DNA from 3 places in the Rhizobium sp. M10 genome. Region 2 is predicted to be linked to each of the others. Evidence: predicted binding sites of a transcription regulator. Region 2 holds the regulator's gene; each other region holds the start of a gene.
What was found. Region 2 encodes PhoB, which activates phosphate uptake and scavenging genes when phosphate is short. Its sites were predicted from a motif close to TGTCATNNANCTGTCAT; they were not measured.

Region 1: the regulator PhoB is predicted to act here: its motif matches at 4,154-4,170, upstream of CO671_RS26090 (PhoX family phosphatase).
Region 3: the regulator PhoB is predicted to act here: its motif matches at 4,036-4,052, upstream of ppk2 (polyphosphate kinase 2).

What each region holds. Positions count from the first base shown of each region.
Region 1 is NZ_NWTA01000022.1:20,188-25,577, reverse strand. Features, by position in the region: gene CO671_RS26100 (branched-chain amino acid aminotransferase) at 181-1,281, shown strand; gene CO671_RS26095 (class I SAM-dependent methyltransferase) at 1,356-1,949, shown strand; gene CO671_RS26090 (PhoX family phosphatase) at 2,086-4,080, opposite strand; gene CO671_RS33460 (hypothetical protein) at 4,337-4,756, shown strand; gene CO671_RS26085 (hypothetical protein) at 4,686-5,390, opposite strand, start outside.
Region 2 is NZ_NWTA01000043.1:3,944-9,333, forward strand. Features, by position in the region: gene pstA (phosphate ABC transporter permease PstA) at 1-413, shown strand, start outside; gene pstB (phosphate ABC transporter ATP-binding protein PstB) at 429-1,244, shown strand; gene phoU (phosphate signaling complex protein PhoU) at 1,289-2,002, shown strand; gene phoB (phosphate regulon transcriptional regulator PhoB) at 2,138-2,821, shown strand; gene CO671_RS32040 (GcrA family cell cycle regulator) at 3,064-3,597, opposite strand; gene CO671_RS32045 (aspartate aminotransferase family protein) at 4,023-5,222, shown strand; gene argF (ornithine carbamoyltransferase) at 5,260-5,390, shown strand, end outside.
Region 3 is NZ_NWTA01000006.1:146,692-152,081, forward strand. Features, by position in the region: gene CO671_RS12155 (sugar ABC transporter permease) at 1-273, shown strand, start outside; gene CO671_RS12160 (carbohydrate ABC transporter permease) at 273-1,157, shown strand; gene CO671_RS12165 (ATP-binding cassette domain-containing protein) at 1,165-2,247, shown strand; gene CO671_RS12170 (GMC family oxidoreductase) at 2,332-3,984, shown strand; gene ppk2 (polyphosphate kinase 2) at 4,093-5,007, shown strand; gene CO671_RS12180 (aldo/keto reductase family oxidoreductase) at 5,127-5,390, opposite strand, start outside.

The DNA of each region.
Region 1 (5,390 bases), on a different contig from region 2:
TTGATATTGACGCCATCCGATATCGAAGCCGCTCGGTCCCGGATTTGCTGCTCGACAGCAGCCACATCAAGCGATTATTCCTCCGATCAAAGCCGAAACCGACTGATTCAGACCTTTCCAAGACCGGCTCGGCGGCGGTAGTGTCGCCGCCACTCTTCAATTTACTATCAAGGTGCAGCAATGACCGTGACGTCGGCCTCTCCGGAAATCAAAATCGAACTCCACAAATCTCCCGTCTCGGACGCCGAACGTATTCAGGCACTGGAGGCGCCCGGCTTCGGCAAGCTCTTCACGGATCATATGGTCCTGGCACGATGGACGGCCGACAAGGGCTGGCACGATGCGAAGGTTACGCCGAGGCGGCCCCTGGAACTCGATCCGGCGAGCGCCGTGCTGCACTACGCGCAGGAAATCTTCGAGGGCATGAAAGCCTACAAGGCGGACGACGGCCGGATTCTGCTCTTTCGACCTGAAGAGAATGCGCGCCGCTTCGCGCAGTCGGCGACCCGCATGGCGATGCCTCCGGTGCCGGAAGAACTCTTCCTGAAGGCGGTCGAAGAACTGGTCCGCGTCGACAAGGCCTGGATACCTTCCGGCGACGCCAGCCTCTATCTTCGCCCCTTCATGTTCGCCAACGAGGCGTTTCTCGGCGTTCGTCCGGCCCAGGAATACGTCTTCTGCATCATCGCCTCTCCGGTCGGCGCTTACTTCAAGGGCGGCGCGAAGGCCGTCTCCCTCTGGGTCGAGACCGAATACACCCGTGCAGCCGCCGGCGGCACCGGTGCCGCAAAATGCGGCGGAAACTACGCAGCCAGCCTCGTGGCGCAAGCCGAGGCGACGAAGAAGGGTTGCGATCAGGTCGTCTTCCTGGATGCCGCAGAGCATCGCTGGGTCGAAGAACTCGGCGGCATGAACGTCTTCTTCGTGATGAACGATGGGTCGGTAGTCACCCCACCGCTTGGCGGCACGATCCTGCCTGGCATCACCCGGGCTTCCGTGATCGTGCTCGCCGAAGAAAGAGGCTTGCGGGTCGAGCAGCGCCCCTACTCGTTTACGGAATGGCAAAACGACGCTGCCAGTGGCAGGCTCGCCGAAGCGTTCGCTTGCGGCACCGCCGCAGTCCTGGCGGGTATCGGCCTGGTTCGACATGCCGGCGGCGAGTTTCTGATCGGAGACGGACAGACCGGCAAATTGACCAGCGAACTGCGCCAGCAGCTCGTCAGTCTGCAGAAGGGCATAACGAACGATGAGCACGGCTGGACGCGCCTCATCCCGGCCTGAACTCGGTCGTGCGCCGACCTGCTTTCGGAAAGACACCTTCAATTCCAACCGACGTTGGGGATCGGCCGCTCCGCATGCACCGTGACAGCACCTCCGCCTTCTACGACGAAAACGCCGAGATTTATGCAAATCGGGCGCGCAGCCTGCCAAAGCAAGAGCTCGATGCCTTCCTCGCGCGGCTCGCACCGGGTGCCGCAATCCTCGAACTCGGCTGCGGCGGCGGGCAGGACAGCGCCTACATGCTGTCGCAGGATTTCGACGTGACACCGACCGACGGCTCGGCCGAGCTTGCAAGGCAGGCGGAAGTGCTGATCGGCAGGCCGGTCCGGGTCATGCTGTTCCAGCAGCTCGACGCCGAAAACGCCTACGACGGCGTCTGGGCGCATGCGAGCCTGCTCCATGTTCCGAGATCCGAGCTCGCCGACGTCTTCGCCCGTATCCGCCGCGCTCTGAAAACCGGCGGTCTCCTCCATGCAAGTTTCAAAGCAGGCGAGGCTGAAGGCTATGACGGCTTCGGGCGCTACTACAACTATCCCTCCGCAGACTGGCTGTCAGAGCTTTTGACCAAAAGCGGCTGGCGCAACGTCGCCATCAGCGAAAGCGACGGCGGCGGCTATGACGGCAAGCCGACGCGGTGGATCACCGTGATGGCGCTGAGGGCCGCATAACGCGAATACCCGGCGCGGCGACAGGCTCATAAAGGCGGCCGGAAGAGGAGCTCGTCCCGGCCGCTAAATGGCATTCGCAGCGAGTTGGCAGCCTGACTGCCACTCGCCCTGAGGCTCGACGCCGCGTTTCCTGTCGTCAGACCGCAATCTTGCCGCCGCCAGCCTTGGTGATCGCAACGACCGCAGGACGCACCGGCATATCAGGTTTGAAGTCCGGCCAGCGGGTGGAAAGATCCTCGTAATAGGACGGGCGGCCATGGCCCGGCCAGTCCTCGCCGCCATCGCCAGGATGCTGCACGGCGACGAACGCCGTCTGGTCGTCCGGCGTGAACAGCGGGCCGCACATTTCGGCGCCGACCGGCACGCGGAAGAACAGTTTCGAGGTGGCGCGCGCCGCCCCTTCGGTATCGACGGCCCACAGACCGTCGGTGCGGCCGGTGGCCTTGTTGTTATTGCCATCCGTCGACACCCAGAGGCGGCCGGCGGCATCGACGGCACAGTTATCGGGCATGCCGAACCAGCCGTTCTTGGTCGTTTCGGTCGAGAAGGTCGCGCCGACGGCCGCAACCGAGGGATCGCCGCACTTCAGGAGCACTTCCCACTTGCCTGAGGTGGCCGTGAAGTCGCCGTCGTTTTCCGAGATTTCGATGATGTGGCCGAAGGCGTTTTCCGCGCGCGGATTGGCGGCATCCACCTGGTCGGCCTTGCGGCGGGTATTGTTGGTCAGCATGACATAGACCTTGCCGTTGACGCCGTTCGGCTGGACGTCTTCCGGGCGGTCCATCTTGGTGGCGCCGAGCGCGTCACCGGCGCGGCGACATTCGATCAGCACGTCAGCCTGGCTGGTGAAGCCGTTCTCCGCCGTCAGCGGCCCCTGGCCGAAGACCATCGGCAGCCACTGCATGGTACCGTCCTCGTTGAACTTGGCGACGTGGAGCGTGCCGCTGTCGAGCAGGTTCATGTTGGCGGCGCGATCATTCGGGTTGAACGCCGCTGATGTCACGAACTTGTAGACATAATCGAAGCGCTCGTCGTCGCCGAGATAGAAGACGACCTTGCCGTTCTTGGCGACGATCGACTCGGCGCCCTCATGCTTGGTGCGGCCGAGCGCGGTCCGCTTCTTAGGTGCCGCCGTCGGGTCCATGACGTCAACCTCGACGATCCAGCCGAAACGGTTCGGCTCGTTCGGCTCCTTGGAAAGATCGAAGCGGTCGTAGAAATTGGCCCACTCGTAGGCGCCTTCCGGAACGCCGTAACGCTTGTAGTTCGCGGCTTCCTTGTGACCTTCCGGCAGCGCGCCGGAGAAATAGCCGTGGAAGTTTTCTTCGGCCATGATGTAGGTGCCCCAGGGCGTGACGCCGCCGGCGCAGTTGTTGATCGTGCCGATGGCGCGGGTGCCGGTCGCATCGGCGCTGGTCTTCAGACGGTCGTTGCCGGCGGCCGGGCCGGTGATTTCCATCGGCGTGTTGGCGGTGATGCGGCGATTGTATTTGCCGTCGGTGACGACCTGCCACTTGCCACCCGTCTTCCGAATCTCGACGACGGTGCCGCCATGGGCCGCCATCTCGACATCCACCTGCTCCTTGCTGAGCGCGCCCTGCTTGATCTTGCCGTCGACCACCTGCACCAGCCCGGCAAACATCAGATGCGGGTTCGTGTATTCGTGATTGACGACGAGCAGGCCATGTTCGGACGAACCGTCGAGCGGAATGAAGCCGACATAATCGTTGTTGTAGCCGAACTGCTTGCTCTGGGCATCGGCCGTCTGCTTCGTCGGATCGAACGCAGGCGCCCCCGGCAGCACGGCATCGCCCCAGCGCAGCAGAATATCGGCATCATAACCTTCAGCGACATGATGCTTGTCGTCGACGCCGGCCTCCACTTCGGAGAAGTTGAAGGCAGAGCCTTTATTGTCTGCAGCGCGCGCCTCGTCCGCGCTCATCAGCGCGATCGGGCTCACTGTGGCGGCAATGGCGGAAACGGCAAGCGAACCCTGCAGAAAATTGCGGCGCGAAAAACGCTTGCCGATGATTTCACCCATCGTCGGATTGGCGCTGGTGTTGTGGCCGTCACCATCCGCGTCCTCAAGCTGAGTCGTCGGGAAAATTTTCTGGGAAAGATGCTCGTTCATCCGATGCCTCCACGGTTCAAACTGGTGTCAAATTATCTTGTTTTTAGACCCATTCTAAACCTAGAGGCGCGATATTACGGTTTTGCGACAAGAACGCCTTGAGGATGCTGTTCTCTCAGGCGGGAACGATACGGCTCAATCAAAGGCCAAGGCTGGACATTGCCGTGGTCGACACGTTGCCTCCGCCCTATAACTCCCCCGTCATGAAGATGAGGTCGAAGTGCCAGAGACAGGCAGGATAGGCAGAGGAGCTGGAATGGTCTTTAAACCGCAACGATGGATGACTCGTGACTTCATTTTCACGGCGCCGCCCGCATTTCCCGACGTTACCGCCCTCCAACCCGAACGCTTCCACCTTCGGCCGCATCCGCGCAACTCGGAGCTTCCAGCGCTCGTCGTTGCGGCGCTCGACGGAAGCCAGCCGTGGGATCTGGATGCGGGCTTCGCAGCGATTGCCGCGGATCTTATCGGATCAGAAGACCAGACCGAATGGTCTCTCGCCCCCATTCAGGTGCTTGGTCATGAAGGACGATATGGAACGGCAAGCCTGTCCTCTGCAAAGCCGGATGGGGCGACCGCTTCTAAGATCGGCGGGAGCGACGTCGTCAATCCGGCGACCCAACGCGAGAAGGCAGACGCCGCAATTCTCGTATTTCATCGAGTAGTCGCTCGATGAGCCAATCCCGTTGCGGCGGTATAGCATCAATCAAGCCGATGAATGCATTTTCGATGATATCGCCCTTGAGCCATTCAATGACGCGAAGGCGCTTTTCCGGCGCGACATCACACCAGTAGCCATTTCCCCGGTAGAGGCTTTTGAGATCGGCACTGGCGAGTTGCAAGAAGGCGTTCGGCATTGGCTGCTTTAGCCACAGATCAAGGCATGGCTGGAACTGAAGATCGAGCATCGCTATAGCCACGATCCAGTCCCAAGCCGATGCGCCGGAATCGGGGTCCTGCAGCCTCTTATAGGCCCAGGCCGAATAAAAGAAGTTCGCGATGGCTGTCTGCTGGGCAATCGGCCATTGCTGCCAGTCACACAATAAAAGCTTGGAAGCGACAGTCGGCGGCTCGAAGCCTGGTGCGGAAGTATTGAAGAGAGCGCAGTGGAGAATGCGCGGCAGAAAGTGCCTGAAGTCATCGACCGAGCCGACTGTCGTTATCGCACTTGCTGCATATGGGCCAAGCTCCGCCGCATTTATTTCCCGCAAAGGCGCCGATTTGAGCGCGGTGAGGATCTTCTCTGCGTCGCGCAACGGCGAAGCGTCCAGCGAAGACGGAAAAGGATATTCGAAGAATGCGGGATAAAG
Region 2 (5,390 bases):
TGACCCTGCCGACGATCATCATCGCCACCCGCGCGGCACTGCGCGCCGTGCCGCCGTCGATCCGCGCCGCAGCGCTCGGTCTCGGCGCCTCGAAGATGCAGATGGTGTTCCACCACGTCCTGCCGCTTGCCATGCCCGGCATCCTCACCGGCACGATCATCGGCCTGGCGCATGCGCTCGGCGAAACCGCGCCGCTGCTCCTGATCGGCATGGTCGCCTTCGTCGCCAACGCGCCGACCACGCCGCTCGAACCCTCGACGGCCCTGCCGGTGCAGGTCTATATGTGGGCGAACGAGGCCGAGCGTGCCTTCGTGGAGCGTACTTCGGGTGCCATCATCGTCCTGCTCCTGTTCCTGATCGTCATGAACATGGGCGCCATCCTCTTGCGTCGTCGCTTCGAGCGCCGCTGGTAAACGGAGTTAAACATCATGAACATGTTGACGGAAGCTGCAGTTGAAAAGGCGCTGGATCAGAAGATGAGCAACGTCCCGTATAAGATGATCGGACAGGATGTCTCGGTTTACTACGGCGAGAAGCGCGCGCTTTTCGATGTGAACCTGAACATCCGCGAAAACACCGTAACCGCCCTGATCGGCCCTTCGGGCTGCGGCAAGTCGACCTTCCTGCGAAGCCTCAACCGCATGAACGACACGATCGAGGGCTGCCGCGTCACCGGCAAGATCACCCTCGACAGCGACGATATCTATGATCCCGATATCGACGTCGTCGAACTTCGCGCCCGCGTCGGCATGGTCTTCCAGAAGCCGAACCCGTTCCCGAAGACGATCTATGAAAACGTCTCCTACGGCCCGCGCATCCATGGACTGGCCAAGTCGAAGGCCGATCTCGATCAGATCGTCGAGTCCAGCCTGCAGCGCGCCGGCCTCTGGAACGAGGTCAAGGACCGCGTCCACGAGTCCGGCACCGGCCTCTCCGGCGGCCAGCAGCAGCGCCTGTGCATCGCCCGCGCCGTCGCCGTCAGCCCTGAGGTCATCCTGATGGACGAACCCTGCTCGGCGCTCGACCCGATCGCCACCGCCAAGGTCGAGGAGCTGATCCACGAGCTGCGCGAGAACTACACGATCGTCATCGTCACCCACTCCATGCAGCAGGCCGCGCGCGTGTCGCAGCGCACCGCCATGTTCCACCTCGGCAACCTCGTCGAGGAGAACGACACCGACAAGATGTTCACCAACCCGGACGATCCGCGCACCCAGGACTACATCATGGGTCGCTTCGGCTGATTGCGGCAATCCGAAGCCTTCCCGTTATTCGAGGACAAAGCCCCATGGCATCGACACATATTTATACTGCCTATGATGATGATCTGAAGTTCCTCTCCAGGCGGATTTCCGAAATGGGCGGCCTGGCCGAGCAGATGGTCGCCGAATCCGTCCGCGCCCTGGTCAACGGCGACACCGCGCTGGCGCAGAAGGTCATTTCTGACGACGTGATCCTCGATCACACCGAACGCGAAATCGGCGACAAGGCGATCGTCACCATCGCCCGCCGTCAGCCGATGGCCTCGGACCTGCGCGAAATCATGGGTTCGATCCGCATCGCCGCCGATCTCGAACGCGTCGGCGACCTCGGCAAGAACACCGCCAAGCGCGTCATCGCCGTGCAGAGCACCGGCGTTCCGCGCAAGCTCGCCCGCGGTCTCGAGCACCTGTCCGAGCTGGCGCTCGTCCAGCTCAAGGAAGTGCTCGACGTCTATACCACGCGCGCCGCCGACAAGGCGACCGCCATCCGCGAGCGCGACAACGAGATCGACGCGATGTACACGTCGCTGTTCCGCGAACTCCTGACCTATATGATGGAAGATCCGCGCAACATCACGAGCTGCACGCATCTTCTTTTCTGCGCCAAGAACATCGAGCGCATCGGCGATCACGCCACCAATATCGCTGAGACGATCTACTACATGGCAACCGGCGCCCAGCCGGAAGGCGACCGTCCGAAGGACGACAGCGCCAACACCGTCGGTGCCGCCACGGAATAACCGTGCCGGACCAGCCCATTGCGTGCGCGCCCGCCCGGGCGCGCAAAGAGGTCGCAGCCAATTTCTGATTTTGCGCGGGATCCCTTGCTTAAATCGCCCCCGGTTTAAGGATCGTGCGTGAGGAGACGGACACGCATGATCCCGAGAGTTGCAGTTGTTGAAGACGAAGAGGCCCTCAGCGTGCTTCTCCGTTATAATCTCGAGGCGGAAGGCTTCGAAGTCGATACCATCCTGCGCGGCGACGAGGCCGAAATCAGGCTTCAGGAGCGAACGCCGGATCTTCTTATCCTCGACTGGATGCTGCCCGGCGTCTCCGGCATCGAACTCTGCCGGCGCCTGCGCATGCGGCCGGAAACCGAACGGCTGCCGATCATCATGCTGACGGCGCGCGGCGAGGAGAGCGAACGTGTCCGCGGGCTGTCCACCGGTGCCGACGATTACGTCGTCAAGCCGTTCTCGACCCCCGAACTCGTTGCCCGCGTCAAGGCCATGCTGCGCCGCGCCCGCCCGGAAGTGCTGTCGTCAGTGCTCAAATGCGGTGATATCGAGCTCGATCGCGAAACCCACCGCGTCCATCGCAAGAGCCGCGAAGTCCGCCTCGGCCCGACCGAATTCCGCCTTCTGGAATTCCTGATGTCGTCGCCGGGCCGCGTCTTCTCCCGCTCGCAGCTGCTCGACGGCGTCTGGGGCCACGATATCTATGTCGACGAACGCACCGTCGACGTCCATGTCGGCCGCCTGCGCAAGGCGCTGAACTTCTCCAACATGCAGGACGTCATCCGCACCGTCCGCGGCGCCGGTTATTCGATGGAAGCCTGAGGGGTTTCTGACAAAGTCGAGCAAGCTCCGCCCCTCACCCTAGCCCTCTCCCCGTAAACGGGGCGAGGGGACGTGCCCTGCGAGAGGTGGGTAAGGACCGAGAGGTTGCGGCATATCCCCTTCGCCCCGCGCGCGGGGAGAAGGTGCCGGCAGGCGGATGAGGGGCAGTCACACCCAACACACTCACACAAAAAAACGGGCCTTCCAGCCCGTTTTCGCATTTCCAGCAATGGTTTGCCCGCTCAGCTGACCCGCGCTGCCGCCCGGCGGCGCTCGTTGACCGGCTGATAGGCAAGCTTCTGATGATAGCTGCAATAGGGCGAATTGTCCGGGGATTCGCAGCCGCAGAAGTGGAAGTCGTCCTTCAGCGGATCGCCGACCGGCCATTTGCAGGTGCGTTCGGTCAGTTCCGTCAGGCCGAGGCGGCGGGAAATCGGCACGACCACATTGCCCTTCGGAACATATTCCATTTCCTCGACGGCATCGATCTCGATCTCTTCCTTCAGCATCGTTGCGCCCTGCTGGCGGGTCACGGTGCGGGTGGTGATCCGGGAGGCGTAGTTCGGCGCGCGCGGCGCCGATGTCTGGCGCTTCGGCGTGCGCGCCGCGGCGGCTGTGCCGCCGGCCTTGGCGCGGCCCGGCAGGCTCAGTCGGTGCACCTTGCCGATAACGGCGTTTCGGCTCACGCCGCCAAGTTGTGCCGCGATCTGGCTGGCGCTCAGCCCTTCGGACCACAGCTTCTTGAGTTTCTCGACCCGCTCGTCTGTCCAGTTCATGCCCTGTCTCCACCTTTTGCGTTGGTGATGGCAGAATCCCTCACCGTTGTCCCGGAAGCCTCCGAAACAAGAAACGCTTGATCAATTTTGGTGACTAGTTCCGCCGCATGCAGTCTAGTAATTGAACTTTAACCTAGTGTGAGGCTGACTCCGTGACAAGAGTCGCGGGAATCCGGATGAATCGAATTCCGAGTTTTCCCCAACTTGCTGCCTCTGCGTGTCATTTCTGCAATAATGCCTGTTGAAGGCTGAAAATGCCGCTGTACAAGCTTGCTGCATCCGCTAAGGGCGCAGTTTTGTTGACATTGCAGCGCGAAAAGGAAATAGTACCGATCGCCGCCGAAAGGCGGCATTTTTGATTTTTCGGGCCTGGTTTTCTTAGCCGGAGTCCGGTGATTGACAACGCTGATCGGGAGACCCGCGCCATGGCCGAAGCCGCGCCGCTTTATGACACCTATTCTCGTGCCCCGCTGCGGTTCGAGCGAGGCGAGGGCGTATGGCTGATCACCGAAAGCGGCGAGCGTTATCTCGATTTCGGCGCCGGCGTCGCCGTCACCTCCGTCGGCCACGGCAATCCGCATGTGGTCGCCGCCTTGAAGGAGCAGGCCGACAAGGTCTGGCACCTCTCCAACATCTATGAGATTCCCGGCCAGGAGCGGCTGGCCAAACGGCTGACGGACGCCACCTTCGCCGACAAGGTGTTCTTCACCAATTCCGGTGCCGAGGCGCTCGAATGCGCGATCAAGACGGCGCGCCGCTATCAGTTTTCCAAGGGCCGTCCCGAGCGCTTCCATGTCATCACCTTCGAAGGCGCCTTCCATGGGCGCACGCTTGCGACGATCGCCGCCGGCGGCCAGGAGAAATATCTCGAAGGCTTCGGCCCCAAGACGCCGGGTTTCGATCAGGTGCCGTTCGGCGATATCGAAGCGGTGCGCGCCGCCATCACCGATGCGACGGCGGCAATCCTCATCGAACCGGTGCAGGGCGAGGGCGGCGTGCGCCCCGCCACGGCCGAGTTCATGAAGGCGCTGCGCCAGATCTGCGACGAGAAAGGCCTGCTGCTGATCCTCGACGAGGTCCAGACCGGGGTTGGCCGCACCGGCAAGCTCTTCGCCCATGAATGGTCGGGCATCACACCCGACATCATGGCTGTCGCCAAGGGCATCGGCGGCGGCTTCCCGCTCGGCGCCTGCCTTGCCACCGCAGAGGCCGCCTCCGGCATGAAGGCCGGCACCCATGGTTCGACCTATGGCGGCAATCCGCTGGCCATGGCCGTCGGAGGCGCCGTGCTCGATGTCATTCTCGCCGACGGCTTCCTGGAACATGTGCGCGACGTCGCGCTGGTCTTCCGTCAGGGGCTGGCTTCGCTGAAGGACCGTTATCCCGATGTGATCGAGGATATCAGGGGCGAGGGCCTGCTGCTCGGCGTCAAGGCGGCCGTCCCCTCGGCCGAACTGCTGCAGGCGATCCGCGCGGCGCATCTGCTCGGCGTGCCGGCCGGCGACAACGTCATCCGCCTTCTTCCGCCGCTCGTCGTCACCGCCGAGGAAGCCCGCGAGGGTCTCGCCCGCCTCGAGCGCGCCGCCGAGAGCATCCGCGCCTCCAAGGTCAAGAAGACGGCTTGAAGGGATTGCCGCCTCCGGGCGCACGACAGGTAAGAACATGGCTCCTAAACATTTCCTCGATCTTTCGGCCGTCACATCCGCCGACCTCAGAACCATCATGAACGATGCGCTTTCCCGCAAGCAGGCCTTCAAGGCAGGCCAGGGCGACAAGCCGCTCGCCGGCAAGAT
Region 3 (5,390 bases), on a different contig from region 2:
CTGCCGCAGCTCGGGCCGGCGCTGGCGGCGGCCGGCATGCTGCTCGCCATGGGCGTGATCAAGACCTACGACATCGTCGTCGCCATGACCAATGGCGGTCCCGGCAATGCGACCGAGGTGCCGGCGAAATTCATCATGGACAATCTGTTCGGCCGCCAGAACCTCGGCCTCGCCACGGCAGGAGCGACGGTGCTTGTGCTCGGCGTCATCGTCGCGGTCGCTCCGTTCCGCTACGCGATGCACATGCGCGCCAGAGCGAAGGGAGCCGCGTGATGGCTGATCTCCATCCGAACGGCCCGAAGCCGGCCCGCCTCACGGCCGGGCGCATCGGCCTTTATGCCTTCCTGGTCGCCGCCGCGCTGTTCTTCCTTCTGCCGCTCTACACCATGGTGGTCACCTCGCTCAAATCGATGGACGAAATCCGGCTCGGGCAGATCTTCGCTTTGCCGGCGACGCTCGATTTCTCCGCCTGGACGACCGCCTGGTCAGGTGCCTGCATGGGAACCGTCTGTGTCGGCATTCGCAGCGGCTTCTGGAATTCGGTGGCGATCACCGTTCCCGCGGTCGCGCTCTCGGTCTTCATCGGCGCCGTCAACGGCTATGCGCTGTCGCTCTGGCGGCCGCGCGGGGCCAACCTGCTCTTCGGCCTGTTGATGGCCGGCGGTCTCATCCCCTACCAGATCTTCCTCTATCCGATGGTCCGGGCGATGGCCAATATCGAGCTCTACAATTCGCTTGCCGGCATCATTCTCGTGCATGTCATCTTCGGCCTGCCGCTGGTGACCCTGCTCTTCCGCAACTATTTCGTCAGCGTGCCGGAGGAGCTCTGCAAGGCGGCACGCGTCGACGGCGCCGGCTTCTGGCGCATCTTTTTCGAGATCATGCTGCCGATCGCCGTGCCGATGGTCGTCGTGGTCTCCATGCTGCAGTTCACCGGCATCTGGAACGACTTCCTGCTCGGGCTCGTCTTCGCCGGCCGCGACAATCTGCCGATGACCGTCCAGCTCAACAATATCGTCAACACCACGATGGGCGAGCGCACCTACAATGTGAACATGGCAGCGACGATCCTGACTGCCCTCGTCCCGCTCGCCATCTATTTCCTGTCCGGCCGCTGGTTCGTGCGCGGCATCGCAGCCGGCGCAGTCAAGGGGTAACGCTTCCATGCAATCCGCCGTCTCCGTCAAGGATCTGAAGATCGCCTATGGCCACCATACGGTGATCGAAAAAATGTCGATCGACATCGCGCCCCGCGAGTTCCTGGTACTGCTCGGCCCTTCCGGCTGCGGCAAGTCCACGCTGCTGAACGCCATTGCCGGGCTGCAGGACATCGCTGCCGGCGAGATCTGGATCTCGGGCAAGAACGTCAGCTGGGAGGAGCCGAAGGACCGCGGCATCGGCATGGTGTTCCAGTCCTACGCGCTCTACCCGCGCATGTCGGTTCGCAAGAACCTCTCCTTCGGCCTTCGCGTCGCCGGTCTGCCGAAGGCCGAGATCGAGGCCCGCGTCGCCCGCACGGCCGCTCTCCTTCACCTCGACACGCTGCTCGACAGACGCCCTGCCGAACTCTCCGGCGGCCAGCGCCAACGCGTCGCCATCGGCCGGGCGCTGGTGCGCGAAGTCGATGTCTTCCTCTTCGATGAACCGCTGTCGAACCTCGACGCCAAGCTGCGCAACGAATTGCGCGTCGAGATCAAGAAGCTGCATCAGCGCCTCGGCAACACCATGATCTATGTGACCCATGACCAGGTCGAGGCCCTGACCCTTGCCGACCGCATCGCCATCATGCGCGACGGCGTCATCCAGCAGCTTGCCTCGCCAGCCGAGATCTATCGCCGCCCGACCAATCTCTTCGTTGCCGGTTTCATCGGCGCGCCGACGATGAACTTCGTCGAGGGCCGGATCGAGCGCGGCGACGGCGCGCCGGTCTTTCGAAGCAAGGGGCTTGCCGTCGATCTCTCCGGTTATTCCTTTCAAGCCGCTGCGACGGAAGGACCGGCAACGCTCGGCTTTCGCCCCGAGCATCTCGTGCTCGACGGGGCGGCAAGCAGCCTGCCCACCATTACCGGCCGTGTTTCCGTCGTCGAGCCGATGGGATCCGATGCGGTCGTCTGGTTCGACTGGGCCGATCAAAGCCTCTCGCTCAGGCTGATGGGCGACGTCACCCTGCAGCCGGGCGACGCCGTGGCCCCCGGGCTCGATATCGCCAAGGCGTCGCTCTTCGGCGCCGACGGATCGCGGCTCTGATGCGCCGCCCCTTGGTTTTCTCGCAATCGCCGGCGCGTCGCGCGCCGTTTTGAGCAATTGCTCCAGGACAGGATTTGGAAAGACATGTCTGAGATCGTCTATGATGCGCTGGTGATCGGCTCCGGCGCGGCGGGTTCCTTCGCGGTCAAAGAACTGACGGCATTGGGACTGTCGGTGCTGCTGCTGGAGGCCGGTCCTGCCGTCAGCCTTAGGGATTTCGACCCGGCGCGCAAGAAAGAGCCGGCCAGCAGCATCAATATCTGGGAGCGTGCGCGCGCCACGATCAGGGGCCAGCCAATTCAGGCGCGCGCGGCCTTTTTTACCGAGCGCTTCAGCCACTTCTTCGTCAACGACCGCAAGAACCCCTATACGACGCCGAAGGGCGAGCCTTTTCTCTGGATCCGCGGCCGCCAGGGCGGCGGGCGTCTGCACAGTTTCGGCCGCGTGCTGCTGCGCTGGACCGACGACGATTTCAAGATCCGGTCGCGCTCTGGAAAGGGCGTCGATTGGCCGGTCTCCTATGACGAGCTCACGCCGTTCTACGACGAAGTGGAATCCTATCTCGGGCTCTACGGCAACAAGGACGATGCGCCGACGCTGCCGGACGGGATCTATGCCAAACCGGCGGGTTTGACGCCCGCCGAACAGATCTTCAAGCAAGCGGTTGAAAGCCGTTGGCCGGAGAGGCGCGTCGTTTCCTGGCGCTACATCGCACCGGACGCCGAACGCATGCCGCGGCCGCTTAAGGATGCCAAGGCCACCGGCCGGCTGACGGTCCGCTACGACGCCGTCGTTCGCCGCATCACGACGGATGAGAAAACCGGCCGCGCCACCGGCGCGGAATTCATCGACCGCAATACGGGTGAGATATCGTCGGCCCGTGCCGCGACGGTCGTGCTGTCGGCCTCGCCGATCGAGAGCGTGCGGCTGCTCCTCAATTCGGCCTCGGCCCAACATCCCGACGGCCTTGGAAACAGCTCAGGCGTCCTCGGCCGCTATTTCATGGATCAGCTTCCCTGCCTCGCCTTCGGTTCCTTTTCGAAGGCGAAAGGTTGGGCGCCCGACGAATCCGCTCCGACCGACCCGTTCTACAATCCCTCGGGCGGGATCTTCATCCCCCGTTTCGGCGAGGGTGACGCGGCCCGCGGCGATTTCGACTACCAGGGCAGCGTCGGCCGGGCGCCTGTTTCCGGGGACACCGATGCGCGTCTCGCCTTCTTCGGCTTCGGCCGCATGCTGCCCTATGCCGACAACCGCATCACCCTCGATGCCAGGCGCAGGGACGCCTGGAACATTCCCGTGCCGCATATCCGCTGTGTCATGCAGGCGGAGGAGCAGGCGCTGCTTCGCCGGCAGGAGGAAACGCTGATCGCCATGGTGAGCGAGGTCGGCGGCGAGCTCGAATTCATCGGCTCGCCGACCGGCCTCAAGGAGATGGGCAGGGGCGCCTTTCCCGATGCGGATGTCTTCAGCCGCTTCATGTTCCGCACATGGTTCCGCAAGACCATGTGCATGGGCGCCGCCATCCATGAAACCGGCGGTGCGCGCATGGGTGAAAGCCCGGAGGCGTCGGTGCTCAACCCCTACAACCAGGTCTGGGATGCCCCGAACCTCATCGTCACCGACGCCAGCGCCTTCCCCGGCAGCGGCATCGCCGGCACGACGCTCACCGTCATGGCCCTGACGATCCGCGCCTGCCGAAACCTTGCCGACCGATATCGTGCGGGGCAGCTCTAAGGCGCGCTTGGAACGAGAGACGCGGGTAGCCGTTTCAGCTCGATCAGTGGTCGTCATATAACCTTCGCACTGACATGCTCCTGTCAAAACAACAGGAAGGAAAAAACCATGGCTCAAACACCGCAGGACCAACTCGACCGCATAAAGGCCGAAATTGCAGACAGCTTCGATGAGGAGCTGGAAATGCAGATGGAGGAAGACCGGCTGGACGATCTGGTCGCCGAGGGAATGTCGGAACCGGCCGAGCAGACGCTCGAGCGAAAGATCTACTTCCGCGAACTCTTCCGACTGCAGCACGAACTGGTGCGGCTGCAGGATTGGGTTCAGCACAAGAAGCTGAAGGTCGTCGTGCTCTTCGAAGGCCGGGATTCGGCCGGCAAGGGCGGCGCGATCAAGCGCGTCACCCAAAGGCTCAATCCGCGCGTCTGCCGCACCGTCGCACTGCCCGCCCCGACCGAGCGTGAGCGCCATCAATGGTATTTCCAGCGTTACGTTCCGCACCTGCCCACAGCCGGCGAGATCGTGCTCTTCGACCGCAGCTGGTACAACCGCGCCGGCGTCGAGCGCGTGATGGGGTTCTGCACCCCCGACGAGCTCGAGGAGTTCTTCCGCTCGGTGCCGGAATTCGAGCGCATGCTCGTCCGCTCCGGCATCGTGCTGATCAAATACTGGTTCTCGATCACCGACGAGGAGCAGGAATTCCGCTTCAAGATGCGTATCCACGATCCGCTGAAGCAGTGGAAGCTTTCACCGATGGACATGGAAAGCCGTGTCCATTGGGAGGAATATACCAAGGCCAAGGAAGAAATGCTCGCGCGCACGCACACCAAGGAGACGCCTTGGTGGGTGGTGCAGGCCGTCGACAAGAAACGGGCGCGGCTGAACTGCATCGCCCATCTTCTCGAGCAGATTCCCTATGAGGATGTGCCGAAGCCGGAGATCCAGCTGCCGGATCGCATCCGCCATGCCGATTACAACAGGGCGCCGGTTCCGGCTGAAATGTACGTACCGGAGCGCTATTGAGCGCTGTTGAAGGCACGGCGCGACAGGTCAGCTGCCGAAACATCGATAATCCGCAGTCCGCCGGCTGCGCCACGCGAGGCGCGGCGTAGCGGCAGACCGTCTGCGGCCATCGCATGCCGTCAGGCAGCGATATCGGCCATCCGGTTCAAATCTTCGATGGCCTCATCGGGCAGCACGAGGCCGGCGGCGGTGAGGTTTTCCCTGAGATGGCCGACGGAGGAGGTGCCGGGGATCAGCAGGATATTGGGCGCGCGATGCAGCAGCCAGGCGAGCGCCACCTGCATCGGGGTAGCGCTGAGGCGCTCGGCGACCTTGGAGAGAGTGGACGACTGCAGTGGCGTAAACCCGCCGAGCGGGAAGAACGGCACATAGGCGGTGCCCTC